Regions from separate parts of the Paenibacillus sp. fava2 genome, predicted to be linked through region 3. Evidence: riboswitches for the same ligand, from Rfam matches in the RefSeq annotation. Region 3 holds a riboswitch; each other region holds the start of a gene.
What was found. Region 3 has a riboswitch for cyclic di-AMP ahead of AC4G46_RS28575 (KamA family radical SAM protein). Riboswitches for the same ligand answer to the same signal wherever they lie in the genome.
Positions count from the first base shown of each region.

Region 1 (2,201 bases), 1.9 Mb from region 3:
GGAGAACATCGCCTGTGCCGGAATGACATCAAAGCTCATCAGCATCATGGAGATGGTCTTATTATTCTGAAAGCCGGGAATGACGAACGTCCCTCCGCCTTGCACCACTCTTTTGCCGCCGAGACCGTACACAATCATCGCCTGGTTGGGCGGGACCTTCTTATATGCGTTTACGATACTGAACACAGCCAGCAGGATCACTGCCACAATTCCCGCGGTTAAATAGAGAATAACCATCTGCTCCGACACTCCCCGATTTTATAATTGGGCGGCTTCCCTTTCAAAAAGAGTTACCTCCGCCATACCTTTATCCACCTTCAAAATAATCACCCTGTCGCCCTTTGCAAGCTGCTGGCCTGTCTCGGCCCGTACACCAATAGAACGCATAGTCCCGTGCAGCACATATTTCATCTCCCCGGCCGTTCCATCCTCTGCGGCAATACTGATGTACCCGAGCTGTCCCGCTAAATCATAATCCGATTCATTCATGCTGCTGTCATACCGGGTCATCATCCGGATCAGCACAATATACAGCAGACAGCCCGGCAGCAAGGCGATCACGGTACAGATCAGTACTGCCGACGGCAGGTTCATCCCGCTGAACCGGACGAGCACATAACCCGTGCCGCCCCAGACTGTGACAGACACGGTCAGCGGCAGCAGCAGAGGCATAAAGCCGTGACCTCCTGCTCCCGCATGAAAGTGGCCCGTCAGCCCGTGACCGTGAAATCCGCCACTGACAATAAGCACCAGCCCCGCCCAGAAGCACACAATAAATACACTAATGATTTTAATCCCCCCTTTCTTGCAGGCGAGTAAATAAAAATGACTTTTAATCGTTGTTATAAGAATACAATTTCTTATCTGGACGTCTTTTCTGCCTCTATGCGCAGCAAAAAGACCACAGAAGGGCAGGGCTTCCGTGGTCGGTTAAATGATCATGGCGCTCATCCTCTCTCTTCGAGGCTTACGGGGTTAGCTGACGGATTCGGGCAGTGAGATAGCCCTACCCTGCCTGGTTGATGAACAACCTGCAGCAAGGATTCACCCCAGGTGAGCAGCATCAAAACATACTGCTTTCACCGTTGGTTCCCCCGTTCCCTTAACCGGAATTCAGCCATTTGAGAACAGTTATATTAGATTCAGTTGCTGATTGAATCTTACGCCTGCGGCTGTATATTGTAAAATGTCACGAATGGCAAAAGAAGCCAAAGAATGCCATCCCTCATTGAATGAAGGCGCATTCTTTGGCTCCGATCTTAAGCAGCCGGCGATTTGCTTCTTGTTGCTCCCTTTTCCGTAAGGACGGATTTTCCTGCATAAAACCGGGCTGCCGCCAGACCGATACCGCTGTTTCCTTCTGTAATCAAAGCTACCTTTCCGTCCAGTTTTCCCACCTCTAACACTCCTTTTTTCTGTAAGATATTGCTGATACGACCCACAGATTAGAGATTGATATCTTATACGGGAATGATCGTTCTTGATTATACAAAAAATAAAGGCTTACCGCCCGATTTCCCTCATCAGATCACAGTTTAGCATAACGGGAACGAACGGCAAAGCATTATTTTTACTGAACGTTCTTAATATGCTGCAGATCTGCTCATGCGTCAAATATAATTCAATATTTCGGTAAGGGAACGGATTGTGATTTGCTGTCCCCAGTTTTTTAACTGCTGATCTCTATTCATTAATACAGAGACCATGCCAGCCTGATTAGCCCCGACAATATCTTTCTCCTCGTTACCAACATAAAGCATTTGCGGTTTATCCATTCCCAGCTCTGTCGCTAATTGTATAAACCCTTCAGTCCGTGGCTTTCTGAACCCGATCTCTGCAGAGCTCAGGATGACATCGATATATTCCCGGACGGGTTCGACATCTTGCTCCACATATTTCATGCTCATCCCATAGGGAACATCTGTTAAAATCCCCACGGGCAAGCCCCTCTGCTTCAATTCTTTAAGCACAGTTGCCGCATCAGGGTACACTTTGGAGCGCTGCTGAAAAAAGCTGAAAAATATGCTGGCAGCCTCTTCCGCCTTCCCGCCGCTTATTCCCCATGCTGCAAGTACTTTATCAAAAACTTCCAGGTCGGTCACCTCGAAATCCCTGGGGTGTATCCGGGTATTATATAAGGACAGCACCTGCTCAGCCTGCCGGATATGTGTTTCAATAAACCGGACCTGCATGGCCTGCAT
Region 1 covers NZ_CM177755.1:4,637,270-4,639,470, forward strand. The annotation lists gene AC4G46_RS20335 (flotillin family protein) at 1-249, opposite strand, end outside; gene AC4G46_RS20340 (NfeD family membrane protein) at 259-915, opposite strand; cyclic di-AMP (ydaO/yuaA leader) riboswitch at 950-1,129, opposite strand; gene AC4G46_RS20345 (hypothetical protein) at 1,260-1,397, opposite strand; gene AC4G46_RS20350 (HAD family hydrolase) at 1,611-2,201, opposite strand, start outside.
Region 1: another riboswitch for cyclic di-AMP. It lies ahead of AC4G46_RS20340 (NfeD family membrane protein); the one in region 3 lies ahead of AC4G46_RS28575 (KamA family radical SAM protein).

Region 2 (2,201 bases), 810 kb from region 3:
TGCCAATCTGTATTCATAACCGTGATGCCCATGAGGATGTGGTGCGGATTCTGCGGGAAGAGAAGGCGAATGAGGTGGGCGGTGTCATGCACTCTTTCTCCGGCAGCTGGGAAACGGCAAAAATGTGCCTCGATCTGGGCTTCCATCTGGGCTTCGGCGGACCGGTCACCTTCAAGAATGCTAGGGTGCCCAAAGAGGTGCTGGCGAAGACACCGCTAGATCGCCTGCTGATCGAAACTGACTCCCCTTATCTGACTCCGCACCCCTTCAGAGGCAAGCGGAATGAGAGCAGTTATGTAAAATTAGTTGCAGAAGCTGCGGCGGAAATAAAAGGGATTGATTTACAGGAATTAGCGGAAATTACGTATACGAACGCACTGGTACGATTTGGTATTGTCTGAAATCGGGAGTAAAAGCGGTGAAAAAAGAAGTATAACCGATATATTAAATCTTTTTAAACTCAAAATGGGCGAATATTACAATATTTTAATCATTTTTTTGCGTAAACGTGGTTGAACCGTCCTTTACAACATGCATCAAAACAGGATATCATCTTTTCAGTGCAGTGAGCTGTTGTTACTGTGACAGTCACTGATTCATGGATCGTCTCGCTGAGTCTCCGTATGGAGAACGGGGGAACCAATAATGCACTGCCGCATGGGCGTACATAGAGTACAACACAAGAAATGCCGCAGACTTTATTTGATTTCTTCACGTGGTCTTTGGGGTGAATTTGAGGGCAACCGCCGTGAGCGGGTGACCTGAAATAGGGCGTCTCTCTTATGCCCGAACCCGACAGCTAACCCCGTAAGCGCAAGTAAGAGAGGAAACCTCGTGCATACACATTCCCGCGTATTCTAACATCCGGAGAAGCCACGAAAGAGTCCTCTATAGAACTCTTTTGGGCTTTTTTTGTTATGAATAATGCGGCTGTCCCCAGCATACTGTTATATAACAGGTTCTGGGAGTCATTATGCCGGGCAGGCGATCCATGAGCAGGAAACGCTTAAGATATGCGGGCGTATCCTGTTGCAATCTCAAACTTAGTTTCGTCAGATATGATTCAGTCAACTTTGATATACTATTTGGACGACGGGGCTATGTAAGGAGGATGGAGAGAATGGGCGTATTCCAACCAGAAGTATCCCATGATTCGCAATCATCCAGCAGGTCATTCGCATTACGGCTCAAGCAAGTGAATCCTCGCGTACTTTCACTTGCAGGTGCGGTATCCATTGTTATCGCACTGTTAATTCTGCTGTACGTACACGGCCAAGGTAATAAAGTAATCAACTTAGTAATAGACGGAGAAGTGCTGACGCTCGAAACGCGTGAGGCGCTGCTTAGCGACGTGCTGGCCAAAGAACAGATTACGCTTACGCCGCATGACGTAGTATCGATAGGTCTTAGCGATGAAATACAGGACGGAGACCGTGTTACCATTACCCGTGCGCAGAAGCTTACGCTTACTGCAGACGGCGCAACCAAGACGCTGTATACCACCGAGGATTCACTCGGGGACGCTATTACCAAGCTGGGCTACAGCCTGGATGGCGACGACAAGATTTTCCCTTCGCTAGACACCGCAGTTACACCTGACATGAAAGTCAAGATTGTCCGTATTACCAAGCAAACGGTACAGCAGACGGTAAGTTTGCCTTTCAAAGTCATCAAAACCGCAGATCCCTCCCTGTATAAGGGAGACGTAAGAGTTGCACAGGCAGGCAAGCCGGGAGCCATCATCCAGCATTACCAGAAGATCTATCAGGATGGTGAGCTGGTCTCGAAGACCCTGATCGGCAAGGAAGTGCAGACCGTTACCAAAGACAAGATCATTGCCGTTGGTATCAAGAAGCTTCCGACACCTGTTGTTGCTGCAGCAACCCCAACCAAAACCAAAACAACAACTACCTCCAGTTCTGCTAAAAAAGTAGCGGCAACAACCAACGTCGTGCACAAGGCAGGCGTAGACTTTGAATATAAGAAAATGATCAAGAATGTGTCGATGACAGCTTATTCTTCTGAAGAACCGGGCATCGGAACAAAGACGGCTTCCGGAACACGCGTAACTGAAGGCCGTACCATTGCTGTTGATCCGGATGTAATACCTATCGGCTGGTGGGTGTACATTGAGGGATTGGGTTTCCGCCGTGCAGAGGATACAGGCGGTGCCATTAAAGGCAACAAGATCGATGTTTACT
Region 2 covers NZ_CM177755.1:29,093-31,293, forward strand. The annotation lists gene AC4G46_RS00135 (TatD family hydrolase) at 1-401, shown strand, start outside; cyclic di-AMP (ydaO/yuaA leader) riboswitch at 600-829, shown strand; gene AC4G46_RS00140 (resuscitation-promoting factor) at 1,121-2,201, shown strand, end outside.
Region 2: another riboswitch for cyclic di-AMP. It lies ahead of AC4G46_RS00140 (resuscitation-promoting factor); the one in region 3 lies ahead of AC4G46_RS28575 (KamA family radical SAM protein).

Region 3 (2,201 bases):
CCTGCTGCCCAAGAGTGTAACCTGGAAGGTATTCGTCAACTCCAAGACATGGCAGACGGAGAAGCTGACTGTTGATCTGAGTTATGTACTGGCTGCCGACGGGGCGAAGGATACATATAGCACCAAGATTGAAGCCAAATACTCCAAGAACAATAAGACGGCAACGATTGTAAAGCCGGCTGAGCTGGAATAGTCTTATCATATGGAACAGCCCCGGTGAGCCATGCGCTCACCGGGGCTGTTGCTGTCTAAACAGTAAACCTCACTTTGCAATAACCGTCTCCTGCACAGGTACATCAGCCGGAAAGACACCCGCACTTTTCTTCACAGGTTTGCTCCAGTACTGCTCGTTTCCAGGCAGGTCATCGAACCATTCTGCCTCCTCCGGGCAGTCGAGGATCATGAATTTTCCGTACTCCTGATCCCGGGACTGATGGTATTTGAGATAGGCTTTGCCGTCCTCAATAGCCAAAATTTCAATTTTGCCGGAGGAGTGGCTCATGGAGAGCCGGACTCTTTTGCCGAGACCGGAGGTTCTGGCTTTGGCCTCCTCGACGATCCGGTACACCTGCTCAAGCGGCAGGACGAACTCACGGTTACCGGCGATCGGCCGGTTAATAAAGAAATAGTAGGGCGTGATTCCGGCCCAGGAGAGGCGGTCCAGCAATTCGCCCAGCACAGCGGGGTCATCGTTAATGCCCTTAAGCACCGGAGTCTGGTTGACGATAATCGCACCGGCATCATGCAGGGCTCTGACAGCACGCTTAGCTTCAGGTGTAATCTCCCGCGGATGATTGATATGCGCCATGATGTAGATCCGTTTCTCTACAGTAGAGTGGGTGCGGATCAGCTCCAGCAGCTCGGGGTCCTGGGAGATACGCATGGGATTGAATACCGGCAGCTTGGAGCCGAGACGGATGATTTTGACATGCGGGATGGCCCGCAGGCTCTCAATAATGAAGCGCAGCTTGGTCGTCGAGAGAATCAGACTGTCGCCTCCGGTCAGCAGAACGTTGTTGATCTCCGGATGAGCGGCGATGTATTCGATCCCGGCGGAGACGTCGGAGGAGGCCTCCTTGACATCGTTGCGGAACAGCCGTTTGCGGAAGCAGTAGCGGCAGTAAGCCCCGCAGACTTCGGAAACAATCAGCAGAGCGGTAGTCCGGTACTTGTGCTGACAGCCCGGCACCACATAGTTGGCTTCCTCGTCGGAGGCATCCCACTGCCCATACTCCATAAGCTCACCCTCACCTGGAACGACCAGCCTGCGGATCGGATCATCCGGGTCCTCCCAGTCTATTAATGACAAATAATAATCATTGGCCCGGAACACAAATTTGTCCGTAACCTCCCTCAGCCGGGATTTCTCTGCTTCGGGCAGCATTTCCATTTTGTTAATGTCGGTTATGTATCGTACCTTTTGCACATGAATCTCTCCTTTGATCTCGTATTGGCGAGGACAAGAGGGAGCCTTGATGTCAAAAAGCCAAACTGGCAGCCAGCAGGGTCTCTAAAAAACACAAAAAGAGACCCTTAGCACAAGGGTCTCATGTTATCAGAAACATAAAAAAGCAGACCCATCCACTACTGACGAGGTTAGCTGACGGACTCGGGTAAGATGGTACCCTACATTGTATAGCTCAATGATTCGCCCCAATTGACTGGTTCCCCCGCTTTCCAGCTGGAAATACTGGAAATTAAGCGTAGATCAAGTATAACCTGCAAAGTTTGCAGAAGTCAAAGCTATTGGCGTCAGCTGCAAGGTTATCTTTTTACAGTTTAGTTTTAATCAAACGTTATTTGGTATACCGGCTGATTATGTTGTACGATATCGGCATATCTTTTTACAACAAGGAGGGCCTTGATGAAGCTGGGCTATTTAATCATTGATATGCAGGAAATTCATGTGAGGGATCATGTGGATCAGAAAACGCTGGACCGCGGCTGTGAATATATTAATTATGTTGCGGACATGCTCCGGGAGAAGGGCCAGCCGGTCATTCATATTCAGGACATTGAAGGAATAGAGGAAGCTACCAGGGAGCGCTACAATATCATTCCCGAGATTCAGGTGGCGGACAGTGATCTGAAGGTAACCAAGGAGTACTCGAACGCATTCTGGAAAACAGAGCTGGAGCAGCTTCTGAACGAACACGGCGTGGAGCTGCTGATTATCTCGGGCTTCTCGGTAGAGCACTGCG
Region 3 covers NZ_CM177755.1:6,491,728-6,493,928, reverse strand. The annotation lists gene AC4G46_RS28580 (DUF6612 family protein) at 1-193, shown strand, start outside; gene AC4G46_RS28575 (KamA family radical SAM protein) at 263-1,426, opposite strand; cyclic di-AMP (ydaO/yuaA leader) riboswitch at 1,571-1,714, opposite strand; gene AC4G46_RS28570 (cysteine hydrolase family protein) at 1,865-2,201, shown strand, end outside.